DNA from 2 places in the Actinomadura rugatobispora genome. Region 2 is predicted to be linked to the other one. Evidence: predicted binding sites of a transcription regulator. Region 2 holds the regulator's gene; the other holds the start of a gene.

Region 1 (10,769 bases), 5.8 Mb from region 2:
CGGGGCCAGGCCCGCGTCGCCGCCGAGGAAGCGCGCGCCGGCGAGGGCCTCCAGCGTGCCGCGGTGGGCGTCGAAGGCGCGCCGCGAGCCGCTGTAGAGCACGAGGGCGCCCGGATTCCCGATCATCGGCGGGACGGCCATGATGCCGCCGTCCAGGTAGTCGGCTCCGTGGCCGGCGACCCGTTCGGCCATCGCGCGGGCCTGGCGCGGCGTCCCGTTGGTCAGGTTGGCGACGGTGCGCCCGGCGAGCGCCCCGGCGGCCTCGTCCAGCACGTCCTGGACGTTGGCGTAGACCGACAGGCAGACGATGACCAGATCGCTCGCGGCGACCGCCTCGGCCGGGGTGCGGGCCTGCGCGGCGCCCTTGCCGACCAGCGGCGCGGCCTTCGCCGGCGAGCGGTTCCACACGGTCGTCTCGTGGCCGTTCCGCAGCAGGGCCTCGGCGAGGGCCGTCCCCATCAGGCCGAGCCCCATGACCGTCACTTTCATTCGTGCGCTCCCATCGTGTGATCCGTTCGGTGCGTCAGTGCGGTCAGCGTCGCCCGCGGGACTTCGGGTTCGTTTCGGGCCCGGTCCGGGTCGCATACGGTGATCGGTATGCGTTTCGGGGTGCTCGGGCCGCTGGAGGCGCGGACCGGGGACGGGGAGCCGGTCACCGTGCCGGACCGGAAGGTGCGGGTGGTTCTCGCGGCCCTGCTGGCGCACCGGGCGCGGGTCGTCCCGGCGGACCGGCTGGTCGACGACCTGTGGGGGTCCGGCCTCGCGGCCCGGCCGTCCCGTCCCGCCGCGACGTTGCAGGCCCGCGTCTCGCAGCTGCGCCGGACGCTGGAGGACGCCGAGCCCGGGGCGCGGGCGCTGGTGGAGTCGCGCCCGCCCGGGTACCTGCTGGCGGTCACCGCGGACGACGTCGACTCCGGAACGTTCGAGGCCCTGGCAGAACGGGCCGCCGCCGTCGCCGACCCGCGCTCGAAGGCCGCGCTCCTGGACGAGGCGCTCGCCCTGTGGCGGGGCGAGGCGTTCGCCGGGTTCGACGAGGTCGAGTCCGTCCGGGCCGAGGCCGTACGGCTGGAGGAACTGCGGCTCACGGTCGTCGAGGAGCGCGCCGAAGCCCTCCTGGAGCTGGGGGAGCGCCACCGCCTCGCGGGAGAACTGGCCGAGCACGTCGCCCGCCATCCCCTCCGCGAACGGCTCCGCGCCGCCCACATGCGCGCCCTCTACCGCGCGGGACGGCAGCACGAGGCCCTGCGCGCCTACGACGAGCTGCGCGAGCACCTCCGGGAGGAACTGGGCCTGGACCCGGCCCCCGGCCTGGCCGCCCTCCACCAGGCGATCCTGCGGCAGGACCCGGCCCTGGACGCCCGCCCCCGCACCAACCTGCCCGCCCCCGTGACCGGGCTGGTGGGACGGGAGGGGGCGCTGCGCGACGTGCGGGCCGAACTCGCGCGGACCCGCCTGCTGACCCTGACCGGGCCGGGCGGGGTCGGCAAGACCCGGCTCGCGCTGGAGGCGGCGCGGGAGACCGTCCCGGACCATCCCGACGGGGTGTGGCTGGTCGAGCTGGCCGCCCTCGACCACGTGGGCGCCGCCCTGGTCCCGATGGTGTCGGCGGCGCTCGGCGTCCGCGACGGCGACCGGCCCGCCGCCGATCCCGTCGAACGGCTGGCGGGGGCGCTGCGCGGCAGGCGGATGCTGCTGATCCTGGACAACTGCGAGCACGTGGTGGAGCCGGTCGCGGCACTGGTGGCGGTGCTGCTGCGCTCCGTACCGGGGCTGCGGGTGCTGGCGACGAGCCGCCAGCCGCTCGGCGTGTACGGGGAGCGGCTGTGGCCCGTGCCGCCGCTCGAGGTGCCGCGCGGCGGGGAGGACCTCGCCGAGCTGGCCCGGTACGGCGCCGTCGAGCTGTTCACCGCCCGCGCCGGGCCCGGGTTCGCGCTGGCCGCGGCGAACGCGGCGGCGGTGGCGGCGATCTGCCGCAGGCTGGACGGGCTGCCGCTGGCGCTGGAGCTGGCCGCGACCCGCGTCCGCGCGCTGGGCGCCCGCGAGCTGGCCGCCCGCCTCGACGACCGGTTCCGGCTGCTGGACGGCGGCGCCCGGGACGCGCCCGGCCGGCAGCGCACCCTCCGGGCGGTGATCGACTGGAGCCACGAGCCGCTGCCCGAGCCCGACCGCCGGGTGCTGCGCCGCCTGGCCGTGCACGCCGACGGCTGCACCCTGGAGGCGGCCGAGCGGGTGTGCGACGACGGCGACGTCCTCGACCGGCTGGCCGGGCTGGTCGACCGCTCGCTGGTGGTCATGGCCGAGACCCCGGGCGGGCCGCGCTACCGGCTGCTGGAATCGGTCGCCGCGTACTGCGTGGAACGCCTCCGCGAGGCCGGGGAGTACGAGCGGACCCGGCGCCGCCACTACCTCTACCACCTCGGCCTGGCCGAACGTGCCGAGCCGCGGCTGCGCTCGCACGACCAGCGCGAGTGGCTGGCCCGCCTGGACGCCGAGAGCGCCGACATGCGGGCCGCGCTGGACGCCGCCGTCGAGGACGGCGCGGCCGAGGCCGCGCTGCGGCTCGTGAACGCCCTGTGCTGGTCGTGGTTCCTGAGGGGACGCCTGGGCGAGGCGCTGCACGCCTTGGACAAGGCGATCGGCGCAGCGACCGGCGCCGCGTCCCGGGGCATCGACCCCGCGCTGCTCGCCCGCGCCCGGACCTGGCGTGCCGGGCTCGCGATGCTCGAAGGCGACGGCAACGGCCGCGCGGAACTGACGCGGGAGGCGCTGGCGGCCTTCGAGGGCCTGGGGGACGGCCACGGCCGCGCCTGGGCGGCCTGGTTCCTGGGCTTCGCCCGCGCCGGGTTCGGCGACCTCGGCGCCATCGACGACCTGGTCGGCCAGGCCCTCGACGGGTTCGCCGCCGCGGGCGACGGCTGGGGCACGGCCGCGGCGCTGCGCTCCCGCGCCGGGCAGGCGATGGTGCGGGGCGACCTCGCGGCCGTGGAACGCGATGGTGAGCGAAGCGCCGCACTGTTCCGGAGCCTCGGCGACCGGTGGGGGCTGCTCCAGGTCACCGAGCCGCTGGGCGTGCTCGCCGAGACCAGGGGCGACTACCCGCGCGCCGCCGCGTACCACGAGGACGGGCTGCGCACGGCCGAAGAGCTGGGGCTGTGGACGGAGGCGTCGGGCAAGCTGGCCCGGCTCGGCCGCGTCGCGCTGCTGGAGGGCGACCACGACCGCGCCGACGACCTGCACCGCCGCGCCGCACGCCTGGCCAGGGCCGAGTCGCACCGGCGGGCGGAGAACTTCGCCGAGATCGGGCTGGCCCTGGCCGCCCGGAGACGCGGCGACCTGGACGCGGCGGAGTCGTACCTGCGCGCGTGGCTCGACTGGTGCCGCGACGCCGACGGCAGCCCCGGCCTGGCCCTGATCCTCGCCGAACTCGGCTTCGTCGCCGAACTGCGCGGCGACGGGGAGTCCGCGCTGCGCCTGCACCGGGAGGGGCTCGCCGCCGCCCGCGCCACCGGGAACCCGCGCGCGGTCGCGCTCGCACTGGAGGGCCTGGCGGGGGCGCTGGACGATCCAGGCGAGGCGGCGCGATCGCTGGAGGAGGCCACCGCGATCCGCGCGTCCACCGGCGCGCCCCTCCCGCCCGCCGAACGCGCCGACGTCGACCGCATCGCCGCCCGCATCGCCGCGTCGGCCACCCCCACGCCCGCTTCCGCCGGCTGAGTCAGGGGGAGGGCACGGCGGCCTCGGACTCGGGGAGTTCGCGGACGGTGTCGTCGTCGAGGATCAGCAGCCGGTCACGGACCCGGGACGCCTGCGGTGAGCGCAGGTCCTGGAACGCCTCCAGGGCCCGCGTCCAGCACGCGCGGGCGGCCTCGGGCCGCCCGGCCCTCAGATGGGCCTTGCCGAGGCCGTCGAGGGTCTCGCCCCGGCCCCGCCAGTCGCCGATCTCGCGGAAGATCTCCAGCGCCCGCCCGTAGTGGCCGGTGGCCTGCTCGGGACGTCCCAGCGTCTGGTAGGCGTGGCCGAGCCCGTACAGCGCCCAGCCCTCGGCGCGCCGGTCGGTGCCCCGGGCGATGCACAGCGCCCGCTCGAAGTGGTTCAGCGCCTCGGCGTGGCGGCGCCGTCCCGCGTACGCGAACCCGAGCCCGCCGAGCGACCAGGCCCGGCCGCCCGCGTCGCCGATCTCGGTGGAGATCCGCAGCGCCTGGCGGTGCAGCAGGATCGCCTCGTCGTAGCGGTGCAGGCGGCGCAGCGCGTACCCGAGGCCGTGCAGCGCCCACGCCTCGCCCCGCCGGTCCCGGACGTACTTGAAGATCAGCTGCGCGCTGAGGAAGTGGTTGGCCGCCTCCTCGAAGCGGCCGCGGTCCTGCCGGGCGAAGCCGAGCGCGCCCAGCGCGTACGCCTCCCCGGCGTCGTCGCCGGAGTGCCGGGCCGAGTCGAGGGCGCCGCGGTGGGCGGCGACCCAGTCCGTCCACGGGCCGCGCGGAAGGCAGAGCGTCCACAGCGCCAGCGGGAGCCGCCACCCGATGTCGTGGTGGCCGGTCGCGGGCGCGTGGCGGACGGCGGCGACCAGGTTGTCCCGCTCGGACTCGCACCACTCCCGCGCCTCCCGCGCGGACCGGAAGCGGCGCGGCGGCGGGCCGTCCGGCACGGTCAGGCGGGGCGCGACGCGGTGCGGGCACAGCAGCCGCCGTGCGTCGTCGGCGGTGTGCAGGTACCAGGCCAGGACGCGGCGCACGGCCGCGGAGCGGTCCCGCCGCGGCTCCTCGGTCTCGGCCAGCTCGGCGGCGTAGCAGCGCAGCAGCCCGGTGAGGCGGTAGCGGCCGCCGGGGGCCGCCTCCTCCAGCAGGTGCGCCCGGACGAGCCGGTCGAGCAGCCGCCGCGCCTCGCCGGGCCCGGCACCGGCGAGGGCGGTGGCGGCGCCCGGCGACACCTCCGCGCCGGGATGCAGCGCCAGCAGCCGGAACATCCGCGCGGCCGGGGGCGGCAGCGCGTGGTACGACCACGACAGGACGGTGCGCGGCGCGGTGTGCTCGTCGTCGGCGCCCAGCACGTCCAGGCGGTTGCGCTCGTCCAGCTCCCGGACCAGGCCCGCCAGCCGCAGGCCGGGACGGGCCGCGGCGCGCTCGGCGGCCACCCGCAGCGCCAGCGGCAGGTGGGCGCAGTGCCGGGCCAGGTCCGCGGCGGCGCCGGGCTCGGCGTCCACCCGTTCCGCGCCGACGATCCGGCGCAGCAGCGCGCGGGACTCGGCGGGCTCCAGCGGCGCCAGCTCCAGCGGGCGGGCGCCCTCGCGGGCGGTGAGGCCGGACAGGTCGCCGCGGCCGGTGACCAGCACCGCGCAGCCGGGGGCGCCCGGCAGCAGCGGCCGGACCTGCGCGGCCGAGGCGGCGTTGTCCAGCACGATCAGGACGCGGCGGCCGTCCAGCAGCGACCGGTACAGCGCCGACCGGGCGGCGGGCGGGGCGGGGATCCGCCCGGCGGGCACGCCCAGGGCGTGCAGCACCCCCTCCAGGGCCTGCTCCGGTGCGAGCGCGGGCTCGGCGGCGTACCCGCGCAGGTCCACGTACAGCTGGCCGCCGGGGAAGCGGTGCCGCGCGCGGTGCGCGGCGTGCACGGCCAGCGCGGTCTTCCCGACCCCGGGCGTGCCGGTCACGAGCGCGATCACCACGTCGTCGCCGGGAGTGAGCCGATCGTCGAGCAGGGCCAGTTCCGCGTCCCGGCCGACGAAGTCGCGGACCGCGGCGGGGAGCTGGCGCGGTCCCTCCGGCTCGCCGGGGGCCCGTCCCAGGACGAGCCCGGACAGAGAGGGGAGGCCCGGCAGGCCCGGCAGGCGCACCCAGCCGCGCGTCAGCGTCTCCTTGACCGCCACCGGCACCTGGCGGTACGCCTTGGGGTCGCTCGCCGGGTGGTGCCGGATCACCTCCTCGTAGAACCACTCGGAGGCGATGAGCGCGAGCGTGCCGGGCGACCCGCGCAGCGCGTCCTTCAGCGGACCGGCCTCCAGCAGGCGGAACGCCAGGTTGATCGCCGTCCCCGCCACGCCGTGGTCGTCGTGCTGCACCTCCCCGGCGTGGACCGCGGCGCGCAGCCGGATCCGCGCCTCCGGCCCGGCGCCCCCGTTGTGGGCCTCCAGCTCCGAGGCCAGCTCCACCGGGAGCCGCCCGGCCAGCAGTTCCTTGGGCACCTCCGAGGGCACCAGGATCAGCACGCCGTCGCCGCGGTCCTCGCGGTGGCAGCGCTCCCAGCGCAGGCCGGAGCGGATGAAGGCCCGCCGCAGCGCCCTGTACAGACCTTCGCGCACCGCGACCTGGTCGCGGTTGGTCCGCCGGTGATCCCCGTAACCGGCCACGTCCACGCACATGATCGCCCGATGGACCGCCGGTGGTCGCTCCGCCGCCATCACCCGTCACCCCGTTCCCGTCCGTTCCGCCTTCCACATCCCGTGCATCGGCCCATGCATCGGCGTATGCATATGGGTGCCCAAATGCACGTGCATACGCATGAGCATGGGGCGATGCTAGCGCGTCCCGGCGCTCCCGTTCTTCCGTTCACGCGCAAGACTTTTCGGTACTGACGCACCGCAGTGATCGAAAAAAGGGGCGGTCCTGTCGGACCGCCCCTTTTGGACCTGTTCAGTGGTCCATGCCTAGAAGTCCATGCCGCCCATGTCCGGGGCGCCCCCGCCGGCGGCCGGGGTCTTCTCCGGCTTCTCGGCGATGACGGCCTCGGTGGTCAGGAACAGCGCCGCGATCGAGGAGGCGTTCTGCAGCGCCGACCGCGTCACCTTGGCCGGGTCCAGGATGCCCGCCTCGAACATGTCGACGTACTCGCCCGTGGCGGCGTTCAGGCCCTCACCCGGCGTCAGGTTGCGGACCCGCTCCACCACCACGCCGCCCTCCAGGCCGGCGTTCACCGCGATCTGCTTCAGCGGCTCCTCCAGGGCCCGCTTGACGATCGCGGCACCGGTGGCCTCGTCGCCGGACACGTCCAGCTTCTCGAAGGCCGGGACGGCCGCCTGCAGCAGCGCCACGCCGCCACCGGGGACGATGCCCTCCTCGACCGCGGCCTTGGCGTTGCGCACCGCGTCCTCGATCCGGTGCTTGCGCTCCTTGAGCTCCACCTCGGTCGCCGCACCGGCCTTGATCACCGCGACACCGCCGGCCAGCTTGGCCAGCCGCTCCTGCAGCTTCTCGCGGTCGTAGTCGGAGTCGGTCCCGTCGATCTCGGTCCGGATCTGGTTGACCCGGCCCGCGATCCCGACGGCGTCGCCCGCACCGTCCACGATCGTCGTCTCGTCCTTGGAGACGACCACCTTGCGGGCGCGGCCCAGCATCTCCAGGGTGGTGTTCTCCAGCTTCAGGCCCACGTCCTCGGAGATGACCTGGCCACCGGTGAGGGTGGCGATGTCGCCGAGCATGGCCTTGCGCCGGTCGCCGAAGCCCGGGGCCTTCACCGCCACCGACTTGAAGATGCCCTTGATCTTGTTCACCAGCAGCGTGGGGAGCGCCTCGCCCTCCACGTCCTCGGCGATCAGGAGCAGCGGCTTGCCGGACTGCATCACCTGCTCCAGGACGGGCAGCAGGTCCTTGGCGGCGGAGACCTTCCCGTCGACGACCAGCACGTACGGCTCGTCGAGGACGGCCTCCAGCCGGTCCGGATCGGTCACGAACAGCGGGGCCAGATAGCCCTTGTCGAAGCGCATGCCCTCGGTGAGCTCCAGCTCCAGCCCGAAGGTGTTGCTCTCCTCGACGGTGATGACGCCTTCCTTGCCGACCTTGTCCATCGCCTCGGCGATCATCTCGCCGATCTGCGGGTCACCGGCCGAAATGGACGCCGTCGAAGCGATCTGCTCCTTGGTCTCCACATCCTTGGCCAGCTTCGACAGCTCTTCGCTCACCCGCTCCACCGCGGCCTCGATGCCACGCTTCAGCGACATCGGATTCGCACCGGCGGCAACATTGCGCAGACCCTCACGGACGAGAGCCTGGGCCAGGACGGTCGCCGTCGTCGTGCCGTCACCGGCGACGTCGTCGGTCTTCTTCGCGACCTCCTTCACCAGCTCCGCGCCGATCTTCTCCCACGCGTCCTCGAGCTCGATCTCCTTGGCGATCGACACACCGTCATTGGTGATCGTCGGAGCGCCCCACTTCTTCTCCAACACCACATTGCGACCCTTGGGACCAAGGGTCACCTTCACGGCATCGGCGAGCTGGTTCATCCCGCGCTCCAGACCCCGACGGGCCTCCTCATCGAACGCGATCATCCTTGCGGCCATAGGCTCCGTCCTCCCGAAAACACGACGGCCGTGACGGACCCGTCCGGCGCCCGCGACGGACCACCCCCGCGAGGAGGTGTCGCCGGCCGGATCCGCGCTGGCCCGCATTGGCACTCTCCTTCCCGGAGTGCCAATCCCTGACGCCAGTACTGTAACCACAAGTTGCGTGCCACGCACAAGTTGCGCGTCACGCAAAGATCTTCCGCTAGACTCCCCGCATGGACGACCTGGACCTGCGCACCCGCAACCGGCTCGCCACCCGCGCCGCCATCAGCGCCGCCGCCCTCCGGCTGGCCCTGGAGAACGGCCCGGAGAACGTGCGCGTCACGCAGATCGCCGAACTGGCCGGGGTCTCGCCGCGCACCTACAACAACCACTTCTCCAGCCGCGAGGAGGCGATCTGCGCCGTCGCGGCGGACCGCGGCGAGCAGCTCGCGGCGGCGCTGCGGGCCCGCCCGGAGGCCGAGCCGCTGAACGAGGCGCTGGTCGCCGCGGTGATCGAGGTGCACACGCCCGCCGAGCCGGACCGGGCGATCATCCGCATGATCGCCTCCAACCCGTCGCTGCGCGGCGAGTACCTCAAGGCGATGGCGGCGATCGAGCCGCCGCTGGCCGCCGCGATCGCCGAGCGGAGCGGTGCCGGCGAACTGGGCGCCGCCGTCCTGGCCGCCTCCGTCGTCGGCGCGACCGCCGCCGCGACCGGCCACTGGCTCCGGCTCGACGACGGTACGCCGTACGAGACCGTCCTGCGGGAGGCCCTCCAGCAGATCGGCCTCCCCGGGCTGTGTTTCTAAGTCCCGGCCCACGGCGCTCGCCTGGCGGCTCGCCCCTGACCGGGACTTGGCGAGCGCGGCCAGGCCTTTAGCCCCTCGTAGGGCGGTCGCGCGCACGCCGCGCGTCCGCCGCCCGGCGCAGCGCCTCCAGGCCGTGCGCGACCGGCGGCTGCCGCCCGCTGCCCCGCCGGACGCAGGTGATGATCCGCCGGGACGGCACCGGATCCCCGCGCAGCGGCACCCGGACCGCGCCGTTCTCGGGAGGCAGCGACGCGAGCCGGGGCACCAGCGCGACCCCGAAGCCCGCCGAGACCAGGGCGGAGACGGCGAACCACTCGTTGGCGTCGTGCGCGATGCCGGGCGTGAACCCGGCCGCGGCGCACGAGGCGAGCAGCAGATGGTGCTGGTCGGGACGGTTCGGGCAGCCGATCCACGGTTCGTGCGCCGCCTCGGCCAGCTCCACCGCGCCGCCCGCGGCCAGCGGATGCCCCGGCGGCACCAGGAGGTCCTGCGGCTCGTCCAGCAGCGGCCGCTGGTCGAAGCGCGGATCGCCGGGCGGCGGGCCGTCCGCCGTCGGGATCACCACGGCGATGTCGGTGCGGCGGGCCAGCAGCTGCGAGAACACCTTCTGGCTCTCCTGCTCGGCCATCCGCACGCCCAGCCGGGGGTGCTCGGCGCGCAGCAGCGCGGCCGCCGGGGCGACGAGCGCGGCCAGCGCGCTGGACACGGCGGCGAACCGGACCTGGCCCGAGGTGCCCTGGCGGTGCGCCGCGAGATCGGCCTGGGCCCGTTCCCACTGCGAGCAGAGCGTGTCGGCGTGCTCCAGCACCGTGTACGCGGCGGGCGTGAGGCGGACCCGGCGGCCCTGCGCCTCCAGCAGCGGCACGCCGAGGTCCTTGCCGAGCTGGCGGAGCTGCTGGGAGACCGTCGAGGGCGTGAGGTGCAGGACCTCGGCGGTCGCGGTGACCGTGCCCTCCTCCTGGAGGACGCGGAGAGTCTGCAGCCGAGGGTCGATCATGTGGCCATTCAACACGAAACCCTGCGGGATCTTGTGATGGCCGTGAACGATCCGTTCCCGGGAACGCGGACGGGCGGCGCGTGACCGCGCCGCCCGTCCATCGTGCGGGGATCCCGTGCCGGGCGCGAGACGCTAGGCGTCGTCGCCGGGGCCTTCGCCGGAGGCGTCCGCGGACGCCTCCCCGGAGCCGGGCCTGCCGTCGGGCGCCGCGTCGGGGTGGGCCTCGATGAACGCCGCGTACACCTCGTCGGCGATCACGCCCTTGGCCGAGACCTCGACGTCGTTCTCCCGGGCCCACTCGCGCACGTCGGAGTTGGTGTACCCCTTGATCTTGGCCGGGCTCGCGGCCTTGCGCCCCCGTCCGGCGGCCTTCACCTCGCGGGCCTTGTCGACGAACGCCTCGATGGTGTCGAGCGCGTCCCGCAGGCGCTTGTCGTTCGCGTCGCTCAGATCGATCGTGAACTTCCGTCCGAGGACGTCGAAGTCCCGCTTGGCGACATCGCTGTCCTCGGTGCCGTCGATGTCGTCGACGAGGATGACCTTCTCCGCCATGTGGTCCTTTCCGCTAGCTGGCTACCCAGACGCTAGCGGACTCGGGCGCGTAGTAGCGCCGCTCTCGCGGCGTGCCCTCTCGTTCTCATCGGCGCTGGTCGTCGCCCTGCCGGACGGGGCGATTCCGGCCCGCCCGGCCGGCTCGCCGCCCTCCGTC
Region 2 (10,769 bases):
GTGGTGGACGTCCGCGACGACGAGCCCGAGGTCGTGGTGTTCGAGCTGGGCGACGACGCCCGGTACGCCGAGGAGGCCCGTGTCGCGTGGGGCGAGACCCGCACGCTGACCCGCCCGTTCCCGATCTCCATCGCCCCCGACCAGATCTTCGCCCGGCTGCCGCGCCGGGTCGCCCCCAGGAGGATGATCGCCTTGTCCGAGCAGGTGACGACGCACGCCGCGGGCCCCGACCTGCCGGGCAGCGAGGAGCCGATCCTCATCGACTCCTTCGGGCGGCGCTGGCCGACCGGCGCGGAGAAGGTCGAGCTCTGGGACGGCTGCCCGGTCTTCTACGGCGCCTGGGACGAGCGGGACGTGGAGATCGCGGCCCGGGCCTATCCGGGCCGCGTCGTGCGCCTCGACCAGCCGCCGGGCGAGCCGGGCACGATGACGGTCCTGCCCGGCCCCGCGCGCCGTCCGGGGCCCGAAGGGCGCGGGCGCGACGTGGAGGAGGAGTGCCGGGACGTCGAGGAGCACGCCCTGGACGACGGCGAGGACAGGTCGCGCCGTCCCGTCGAGGTCGAGGCGTCCTGAGGCCGCGTTCCTCTGAGCTGCCTGAGAGCGCTCGCCCCTGCCCGCCTGGGCAGGGGCGTGTGCGGCCCGGCTAAGGGGTCACCTGGTCTTGAACAGGGGCCAGGCCACCACGGACGGGACAGGGCGGAACTCGCCCCGGTTGGCCGCCCTGGCCGCGAACACCAGGAAGAACATGACGGCGGCGGTGAACACCAGCGGCAGCCAGATGAACGGCTCGAAGACCAGGGAGAGCAGCCCTCCGAGGATCCACACGGCGATGGCGGCGAGGCCCATGTTGAGGCCCTGCGCGGCGTGGCGGCGGACGAAGGCCGAGCGGCCCTTGCCGAAGAAGACGACCGCGGGAGCGATCGCGCCCACCAGGAACTGGCCGACGTAGGCCATCAGGGCCCAGGTCTTGTCGTCGTGACTCACCTGGCCGTAGTGCCCCTGCATGGGGGGCGTGCCTCCAGGAGGCGGCTGCTGCCAGCCTGGTTGCTGACCGTAGCCGGGCGACGGGGGAGGCCCGTAGGCCATGGCGCGTGTCCTCTCCGAGTCCGCTTGGCGTTGCGGAACGCTCTGGCTCTGAATTGAGACCTTTGGTGAATTCTATGACTCCCCGGAGGCGCCGGAAGTTCACCCTTTCCGATCGGTCTCGATCGACTTCGGCGAACGCCTGCCGGTTTCGTCGGCTTTGCTGATTCTTGGGGTTTCACCTTCGCCAGAGCGTCGCCACCGGGGTCTGCGGGGTCAGGGTGACGGATCCGTTCCAGGTGATGGCCGATGGCCGGGGAAGGTAGGTCCTGCCGAGGAAGAAGCCCCGGTGGAGTGCGGTGACCGTGGCCGGGGCGCCGTTGTCGCCCAGGCCCACGGGCTGCCGGACGGCCTCGATGCCCGCGATGTCGTCCACGGTGGTGCCCGCGGGCAGTTCGATCGTGGTGGCGGCGGGTCCGTCGCGTTCGATCGACCAGGTGCGTTCACCGTGGTCGGAACGGTAGAGGCGGGAGGTGTCGTCCTTGAGCCGCACGCCGAGGGTCACCCCTGGGGCCGAGCCCCAACCCTGGGTCGGGCCACCGGTCTTCTTGGCCAGCTCCACGAACAGGTAGGTGCGCGGGTTTCCGACCTCGCGGGTGTCCGGGTCCGAGGGCTTCTCCACGCGTCCCTCGCGCAGCATCTCCTGGGCCATGACGCGGTACGTCCAGGGCTCGCGGTCCATGACGACCTCGCGTGCGCGGTCGGCGGGGCGCGTCCTGGAGGCGTCGGGCAGGAACCGCAGGGGCGCCCCGGGCGAGATGACATCGCACATGTTGTTGTTGGACGTGCAGGTCTGCAGGACGGGATGGTCGCCCTCGTAGCGTCCGGTGAACTTCAGCGTCAGGTGCTGGGGCCCCTGGTAGACGCCGGTCCCTTCGACCCTGCGGCCGGTCTCGTCCACCTCGACCCGGTAGACCCACTCCACGTCGGTCGTGCGCCCCCACCTGGCCATCAGGGCGGGGCTGTCGGTGCCGCCGTCCTCGTTGCTCCACACCACCGAGTACTCCAGGACGCGGTGGCCTGCCGTGGCCGCGGGCCGTGACTCGTGCCAGGCGATGAGCGGGGTGTCGGTGCGGACGTTCTGGTAAGGGTCGCCGAAGGGCCACCCGGTTCGTCCCACGACGACGGGGGCGTGCCGGAGGGCGGTCTGGTCGGCCGTGGGCATGTGCACCTTCGGCCGTGCGAGGGTGACGCGCCGTGCGGCGGGCGCGCTGGCGTTGAGGAACCGCAGGGTCACCCGGTGCTCGCCCTGCCGCACGTGGCCGAGCCCGAGGCTTCGCGGGACCGCCTCGAGGCCGGGGACGACGAGATCGGTGACATGGCGGCCGTCCACGTCGATCGCCAGGACGGCCGATTCGGCGCCCTGGCGGGCCCAGGAGACGGCGGGAGCGGCCGCGGCGAACCGGATGACCGCCTCACCGTCCCGGGCCGCCGTGAACGGAATGGTGCGTGCGGGGCCGTCGCGTTCGACGACGAGGGTGCCCGGAGCGGAGGCGAGGGCGGGGGAGTGGACGAGCAGGGGCACGCCGCCGGCGACGAGGAGGGCGAGGGCGGCGGTGTCACGCGCACGGGCTCTCATGGGCCGCGAACCTAAGGACCCAGGATTGCGGTCAGGTGACGAACGGGTCCCTCGTGGGTGTCGGGGCCGTGGCGTCGCCTGGGGGCGTCCGGGGATGGCGTTAGCGGTTCAGGAACCAGAACGCCGGAGTGCTGGGGAAACTCAGCGACGCACCGGTGAAGCGCTCCTCGGGATTCGCCGGGCCGCCGCCGTTGCCGGCGGTGGCGGCGTCCGGACGGTGCAGGGTCAATCCCATGGCGGGGACGTGGAAGCCGTAACGGCCCTTGGGAGCGACGTCATGGCCGAGGCCGCGGAACAACGCGACGACATCGTCGGCGGGTTCGTTCAGGAGGTCGATGCCGTCCAGCCGTAGCCGCAGTTCCGGGTTGCCGCTCCAGCCCGGGCCCAGGGAGCCGTGGATCTCGGCTATCCGCTCGGTGTCGTCCTCCAGGCACAGCGTGGAGACGTGGAGACCGCCCCGGCCGATACGGACGCTGCGGTGGTCGGTGTACCCGCAGAGGAAGGACGCCTTGGGCGCAGGGGTGCCGCACTGTTCGGACACGGCGTTCAGGGTCGTCCACGCGTCGGAGGCCAGCGTCGAGAAGAGGAGGTGGGCGTTCGGGAGCACGGCGCCGCGTCCAGGCTCCAGGGTCACCACGAAGGGCGGCACCTTGCCCGGGAACCGTGCGGGGTCGGGGTCTCCCAGCGTCACCAGGCCTTCCCAGGAGGTGGGGTCGTCCACCGCGAACCATGCGATCTGCGCCTCCGCGCCCAGTTCGAGGAAGGTCTGGTCGGTGAGCGCCCGTCCGATGTGGTCGCGCAGGGTTTCGGCCGTCTCTCCCAGGCGGTGCCGCCACCACGGGGGTTCGGGGTCGCGTTCGGCCCGCCCTGGAGGCTGCCAGGAGACGCCCGGTCCGCTCAGGGGGAAGTGCTGTTCGCCCTCGTGCTGGTCGACGACCGTGTAGCCCCAGCCCTCCGGCTCGCCGTACAGCAGCACGCGCGTGGGCACCCGCCCGTACTTCACCGCCCCCTGATCAGCCACCCGGCGACCCTATCCGTCCAAAAGACCTTGCCGGAGCCAAGGTTCGCCACGACACGGCGGCGGTCGCTTGGCGCGGGACCCCGGATCGGTACGGTCGGGGCAGTGGCCACTATGGTTCCGGAGGTTCGATCGTGACCCACTCCGAGCAGGTGCTGCGCTCTCCCAAGGAGCGGGCAGCGGTGAACGGCGCCGTCCGCGCGCTGCGCTCGGCCGCCCCCAGCGGGTGGGAACGGCTCGGATTCGAGTTCCGCGCGACCGTGGGCATCGACAGCGCCTCGTTCGAGGTGGTCGGCGCGGGGGGCGAGAGCCGCGCCGCCATGCCGCCGGGCCAGGCGGTCGGCAGGATGGACGAGCTGCGCCGCGTGATGTACCGGCGGGGGCAGGGCGCGTGGTTCACCGCGCGGCTGGACATCGAGCGCGGCGGCCGGTTCAGCGCCGAGTTCGACTACGACGGCGAACCCGAGTTCAGACCGCCTCTGACCCCGTCCGCCTACGCCCTCGACCTCGAACGCTTCCCCCGTTCGGAGGAGCACATCCCCGGCTGGCTCCGCGACAAGCTGGGCGAGGGCGCCCACGGCATCACGACCCTCAGGCCACGCCGCTAACGGCAGAAGCGCCCGCCCCCGGGGCCGCCGGCCGGGCGCTGTGTATCCCTGGGCCCTGGTCGGCTCGCCTTGGACGCGGCGGCGCGGGACGGAGCAGGGCGTCGGGCGGGGCAGACTTGAAGGGTGCCCTCTACCCTGCCCGACGGTGACCCGGTACCCGCCGATGGTGCGCTGCCCCTGAGCGCCCTGGACGGGCTGGGGAAGCGGCCGTTCGCCTTCTACGTGCACGTCCCGTTCTGCGTGACGCGGTGCGGCTACTGCGACTTCAACACCTACACCGCCACAGAGCTCGGCCCCGGGGCGAGCCGTGACTCCTATGCCGAGACGGCGATCGAGGAGGTACGGCTGGCCCGCCGTGTGCTGGGCGACGCGGACCTGCCCGTGGAAACGGTGTTCGTGGGGGGAGGCACACCCACCCTGCTGCCTCCCGAAGACCTGGGGCGGATCCTCGGGGCCATCGACGCCGAGTTCGGCCTGGCCGGGAACGCCGAGATCACCACGGAGGCCAACCCGGAATCGGTGGACGACCGCTACCTGGAACGCCTGCGGGAGAACGGGTTCACGCGCGTCTCGTACGGCATGCAAAGCGCGCGCGAGCACGTGCTGGCCGTCCTGGACCGCACCCACACCCCGGGCCGGATCCCCCAGGTCGTCGACTGGACGCGCAAGGCCGGCTTCGAGCACATCAACCTGGACCTGATCTATGGCACTCCGGGTGAGAGCGATGACGACTGGCGGGCCTCCCTGGAGGCGGCGCTGGCGGCAGGCCCCGACCACGTGTCCGCCTACGCGCTGATCGTGGAGGAGGGGACCCGCCTGGCCGCGCAGGTGCGGAGGGGGGAACTGACCCCGCCCGATGACGACGCGATGGCCGACCGCTACCTCATGGCAGACGAACTGCTGTCCGCCCAGGGGCTGAGCTGGTACGAGATCTCCAACTGGGCCGCGACCCCGGACGCCGCCTGCCGCCACAACCTCCTCTACTGGACCGGCGCCGACTGGTGGGGCGTCGGGCCCGGCGCGCACAGCCACGTGGGCGGCACCCGCTGGTGGAACGTCAAGCATCCCGCCGCGTACGCCGCCCGGCTGGCCGAGAAGGTCACGCCCGCGCACGCCCGCGAGGTCCTGGACGACGATGACCGGCACATCGAGCGCGTCATGCTGGAACTGCGGCTGGCCGAGGGCTGCCCGGCCGGCCTGCTGGACGACGCGGCGGTACGGCGCGCCATCGCCGACGGCCTCGTCGAGCCCGGCCCGTACGAGCGGGGCCGCGCCGTCCTCACCCTGCGCGGCCGCCTGCTCGCCGACGCCGTCGTCCGCGACCTCACCTGACCGGCCGCGCCGGGCCGGGCCGGGCCGGGCCGGGGCGTGCCCGACCAGGTCCGCGGCCTACTTGATCATGGGCCAGGCCATGATGGTCGGGAAGGTGTACCACTCGCCGCGGTTGCCCGCCACGGCGGCCAGGATCAGGTAGACGATCTGCGCCACGCCCAGCGCCAGCGTCGGGATGAGCCAGATCCCGAGCGTGACCACGCTCAGCACCAGGTTGACGATCAGGTAGACGGTCTGGCTGATCGCCAGGTTGAGGCCCTGGGCGCCGTGGTGGCGCAGGAACGCCGACTCGTCCTTCTTGATCAGGAAGAGCAGCAGCGGGGCGATGAACCCCAGCAGGAACTGCCCCAGATGGCCCATGAGGGCCCAGGTGCGCTCGTCGGACGTCGCGCCCTGCCCATAGGGGGCGCCGTAGGGCTGCATCTGGCCGCCGTAGGCCGGGGCCTGACCGTACCCCGGAGCCTGCCCGTAGGCCCCGTAGCCGGGGTCGTGACCGGCCTGTCCGTACCCGGGCGCCTGACCGTACCCGGGCTGCTGGCCTTGGCCGGGGTTCTGCCCCCCGGCGCCCTGCCCGTACGGGTCCTGCCCGTAGGGATCGTGCCCGTGCGGGGCTTGACCGTGGCCCGGCTGCTGCTGTCCGTACCCTGGCTGTTCCGGAGGCCCGTACGACATCGCGTTCTCCTCGTGGGGGTCGCTGACGGAGGCGATCGATCTAAGGCGCGGGGACTGATCGGGCAGTTGGCGATATGGAGATAGATAGGTGCCGCCACCCCTTGGATGGCGCGGTGCGGTCAGGAGGTTCAGGGCTCCGGCGCGGTGACGAAGTCGATGAGCTCTTCGACACGGCCCAGGAGGGAGGGTTCCAGGTCGGTGTAGGTGGCGACCGATCCGAGGATCCGTTTCCATCCGGCACGCACGTCGTCCCCCCAGCCGAGCGCGGTGAGCACACCTTCTTTCCAGGGTACGCCGCGGGGGACGCGCGGCCACGCGGAAATTCCCACCGTCGAAGGCTTGACGGCCTCCCAGATGTCGATGAAGGGGTGGCCCGTGATGAGCACGTGGGGCGAGGACACCTGAGCGGCGATGCGGCTCTCCTTGGAGCCCTCGACGAGGTGGTCGACCAGCACCCCCAGGCGGCGTCCCGGGCCCGGCGCGAACTCGTCCACGATGGCCGGGAGGTCGTCGACGCCCTCCAGGTACTCCACGACGACGCCTTCCACGCGCAGGTCGTGGCCCCAGATCTTCTCGACGAGCTCCGCGTCGTGGACGCCCTCGACGTAGATGCGGCTCTCCTTGGCGACCTGTGCGCGCAGGCCCCGCACGGCGATCGACCCGGACGCCGACCGCACCGGCCGACCCTGGCCGCCGCCGGCTCCACCCGCGCCGCCCGGGGACCCCGGCGCCGCTCCGGTGGGACGGACGAGCGTCACCGGCCGGCCGTCGATGAGGAACCCCGCCTTGGCGAGCGGGAACACGCGCCGCTTGCCGAAACGGTCCTCGAGCGTGACGCCGAACTTGTCGCATCCGACCACGGCGCCGCAGAATCCGCTGTCCGGGTCCTCGGCGACCAGGCCGTTCTCGGCCGGGATCTCCGGGATGGTCCCCTTGCGGGGCCGCCGCCAGTCGCCCGCCAGAACGTCGTCGCCGTAGTCCTTGCTCTGCACGTTCAGGACTCTAACGAGAGCCCGGGCGGTCCGGCATCTCCGAATGCGGCTCGCCTGGCCGTACACTTGGCACTCGGAAGTATGGAGTGCCAGTACCGGGGGCAGAGGAGGTGACCACGTGCTCGACGACAGGAAACTCGCGGTCCTGCGGGCCATAGTCGAGGACTACGTGTCCACCAACGAGCCGGTCGGGTCCAAGACGCTGGTCGACCGGCACAACCTCGGCGTGTCCCCGGCGACGATCCGCAACGACATGGCGGTGCTGGAGGAGCAGGGCTACATCCACCAGCCGCACACCAGCGCGGGCCGCGTCCCGACCGACAAGGGCTACCGGCTGTTCGTCGACCGGCTGTCGACGATCAAGCCGCTGTCGGGCGCGGAGCGCCGCGCGATCGAGACCTTCCTCACCGGCGCCTACGACCTCGACGACGTGGTCGGCCGCACGGTGCGGCTGCTGGCCCAGCTCACCCGGCAGGTCGCGGTGGTGCAGTACCCCTCGCTCACCCGCTCGTCGGTCCGGCACGTCGAACTGGTCCCGGTGGCCGACCACCGGCTGCTGCTGGTCCTGATCACCAACACCGGGCGGGTCGAGCAGCGCTTGATCGAGGCGCCCGCGCAGCTGTCCGAGGAATCGATCGGGCACCTGCGGGCGTTGCTCAACACATGCCTGGACGGGTGCGGGCTCGGCGAGGTCCCGGCCGCGGTGGCCGACCTGCCGGACCGGGTGCAGCCCGAGGACCGGCCGGTGACGGCCGCCGTGCTCTCGGTGCTGCTGGAGACGCTGGTGGAGAAGCACGATGAGAAGATCGTCTTCGCCGGCGCGGCCAACCTGGCGGCGGTGGACTTCTCGCAGAGCCTGCGCGAGGTGCTCGAGGCGCTGGAGGAGCAGGTGGTCCTGATGAGGCTGCTCGGGGAGACGGGCGACTCCTCTACAGTTACGGTGCGGATCGGCACCGAGAACCCCGACGAGGGGCTCCGATCGACCTCGGTGGTCGTCGCCGATTACGGGGTCGGCGACATGACCCTGGCCCGGCTGGGAGTGCTCGGGCCTACACGCATGGACTACCCCGGCACGATGGGAGCGGTACGGGCAGTGGCACGCTACGTCGGACAGATCCTGGCGGGGTCGTAAGTGGCCAACGACTACTACGCGACCCTCGGCGTCCGCCGCGACGCCAGCCCGGACGAGGTCAAGAAGGCCTACCGCCGGCTGGCCCGGGAGCTTCACCCGGACGTGAACCCGGACCCGGAGACCCAGGAGCGGTTCAAGGAGATCACCCAGGCCTACGAGGTGCTCTCCGACCCGAAGAAGCGCGAGATGTACGACCTGGGCGCCGACCCGTTCGCACCGGGCGGCGCGGGCGCCGGGGCGGGCGGCTTCGGCGGCGCCGGATTCCCGTTCAGCGACATCATGGACGCCTTCTTCGGCAGCGCGGCCTCCCGCGGGCCGCGCACCCGCGCCCGCCGCGGCCGCAACGCGACGCTGCGGGTGGAGCTCGGCCTGGACGAGACCGCGTTCGGCACCACCCGCGAGCTGTCCATCGACACGGCGGTGGCGTGCACCACCTGCAGTGGCTCGGGCTGCGCGCCCGGCACCCACCCGGACACCTGCGACACCTGCCACGGGCGGGGTGAGGTGCAGCAGGTGCAGCGCTCGTTCCTGGGCCAGGTCATGACGGCCCGGCCGTGCCCGCAGTGCGGCGGCTTCGGCAGCGTGATCCGCACCCCGTGCCAGGAGTGCTCGGGGGACGGCCGGGTCCGCACCCGCCGCACCGTCAAGGTCAAGATCCCGGCGGGCGTGGAGAACGGCATCCACATCCAGCTGGCCGGCGAGGGCGAGGTCGGCCCGGGCGGCGGCCCGCCCGGCGACCTGTTCCTGGAGATCGTGGAGAAGCCGCACGCGATCTTCGAGCGGGAGGGCGACGACCTGCACTGCACGGTCGAGATCCCGATGACGGCCGCGGCGCTGGGCACCAGCGTCACCGTCGAGACGCTGGACGGCGCCGAGGACGTCGACATCAAGCCGGCCACCCAGTCCGGCCAGGTGATCAGGCTGTACGGGCGCGGCGTCCGGCATCTCAACGAGAGCGGCCGCGGCGACCTGCACATCCATGTCAACGTCGAGACCCCGGGCAAGCTCGACGAGGAGCAGGAGGAGCTCCTGCGCCGCCTGGCGCAGCTGCGCGGCGAGGAGCGCCCGCCCGGCAAGTTCGCACCGGGGCAGCGGAGCGTGTTCTCCAGGCTCCGGGACGTCTTCAACCAGTAGGAGCGCGGTGCGGCCGGCGGCGGCCGCACCGGACGCCAGGAGATGCCGATGAGTCCGCCGGTGTTCCTCGCCGAGACCGCCGGTCTGGAGGGGGAGCGGGTCGTCCTGGACGGCCCCGAGGGGCGGCACGCCGCCACCGTGAAGCGGCTGCGGCCCGGCGAGCGCGTCGACCTGACCGACGGCGCCGGGCTGCTGGCCGAGTGCGTCGTCGTCACGGCCGACCGGTCGTCGCTGACCCTGGACGTGCTGGCCCGCGAGCGGCGCCCGGCGCCCGAGCCGCGGCTGGTGGTCGTCCAGGCGCTGCCCAAGGGGGAGCGCGGCGAGCTGGCGGTGGAGACGATGACCGAGGCGGGCGTGGACGAGATCGTCCCGTGGGCGGCGGCCCGCTGCGTCACCCAGTGGCGTCCCGAGCGCCGCGAGAAGGCGCTGGGCCGCTGGCGGTCCGCCGCGCGGGAGGCCGCCAAGCAGGCCCGCCGCAGCCGCCTGCCGGAGGTCGCGGAGCTCGCCACGACCGACCGGGTCGCCGGACGGCTCGCGGCGGCGTCCGCCGCGCTGGTCCTGCACGAGGAGGCGGAGGGGCCGCTCAGCGCGGTCAGGCCGCCGGCCACCGGGGAGATCATCGCGGTGGTCGGGCCGGAGGGCGGGATCACCGAGGAGGAGCTGGCGGCGTTCGCGGCGGCGGGCGCCCGCACGGTGCGCCTGGGCCCGACGGTGCTGCGGACCTCCACGGCGGGCGTCGCCGCCCTGTCAGTCCTCATGGCGGCCACCGGCCGCTGGTAGACACACGGACCGGCCGCGCGGGGCGTGGGACCGGGCCGGTGTCTCACCGGCCCGTGCGGCGGCGGGGTTACTGGGCGGAGGAGCCCTCGGACTGGGCCGGGACGGGCTGCTCCTCGCTGATCGGCGGGTCGCTCGGGGTCGTCGGGCCCGGGTCGGTCGAACCGGTGTCGGACGGCGACGGCGACGGCGACGGGGACGTCGAGGGGCCCGGGCACGCCGAGGGCGGCGTGCCGCCGCCGGACCCGCCGCTCGGGGCGGGGCTCGGGGTGCCGGCCGTGCTCGGGGCCGGGGTCGTGCCGGCGCAGGCGGGGGAGCCGGGCGACGCGGCGGGCGACGGCGTGCCGGTCTCGCTCGGGTCGCCGCTCTCGCTGGGGACGGCGGAGGCGGGCGGCTGCGCGTTGGGCGGGACGCCCTGCGGACCGGTGGGATCGCCGTCGGA

The links. Region 2 encodes HrcA, which represses chaperone genes, less so after heat shock. Its sites were predicted from a motif close to TTGGCACTCTCNNNNNGAGAGTGCCAA; they were not measured.
Positions count from the first base shown of each region.
Region 1: the regulator HrcA is predicted to act here: its motif matches at 8,377-8,403, upstream of groL (chaperonin GroEL).

Region 1 is NZ_AP029191.1:1,932,221-1,942,989, reverse strand. Features, by position in the region: gene ACZ466_RS08050 (NAD(P)-dependent oxidoreductase) at 1-489, opposite strand, end outside; gene ACZ466_RS08045 (AfsR/SARP family transcriptional regulator) at 598-3,714, shown strand; gene ACZ466_RS08040 (ATP-binding protein) at 3,716-6,394, opposite strand; gene groL (chaperonin GroEL) at 6,641-8,269, opposite strand; gene ACZ466_RS08030 (TetR/AcrR family transcriptional regulator) at 8,488-9,063, shown strand; gene ACZ466_RS08025 (LysR family transcriptional regulator) at 9,131-10,060, opposite strand; gene ACZ466_RS08020 (histone-like nucleoid-structuring protein Lsr2) at 10,193-10,612, opposite strand.
Region 2 is NZ_AP029191.1:7,772,851-7,783,619, forward strand. Features, by position in the region: gene ACZ466_RS34815 (Uma2 family endonuclease) at 1-573, shown strand, start outside; gene ACZ466_RS34820 (DUF4870 domain-containing protein) at 652-1,005, opposite strand; gene ACZ466_RS34825 (hypothetical protein) at 1,262-2,662, opposite strand; gene ACZ466_RS34830 (hypothetical protein) at 2,763-3,683, opposite strand; gene ACZ466_RS34835 (antitoxin YezG family protein) at 3,815-4,288, shown strand; gene hemW (radical SAM family heme chaperone HemW) at 4,412-5,620, shown strand; gene ACZ466_RS34845 (DUF4870 domain-containing protein) at 5,678-6,292, opposite strand; gene ACZ466_RS34850 (DUF3097 domain-containing protein) at 6,421-7,284, opposite strand; gene hrcA (heat-inducible transcriptional repressor HrcA) at 7,403-8,416, shown strand; gene dnaJ (molecular chaperone DnaJ) at 8,417-9,550, shown strand; gene ACZ466_RS34865 (16S rRNA (uracil(1498)-N(3))-methyltransferase) at 9,599-10,330, shown strand; gene ACZ466_RS34870 (hypothetical protein) at 10,398-10,769, opposite strand, start outside.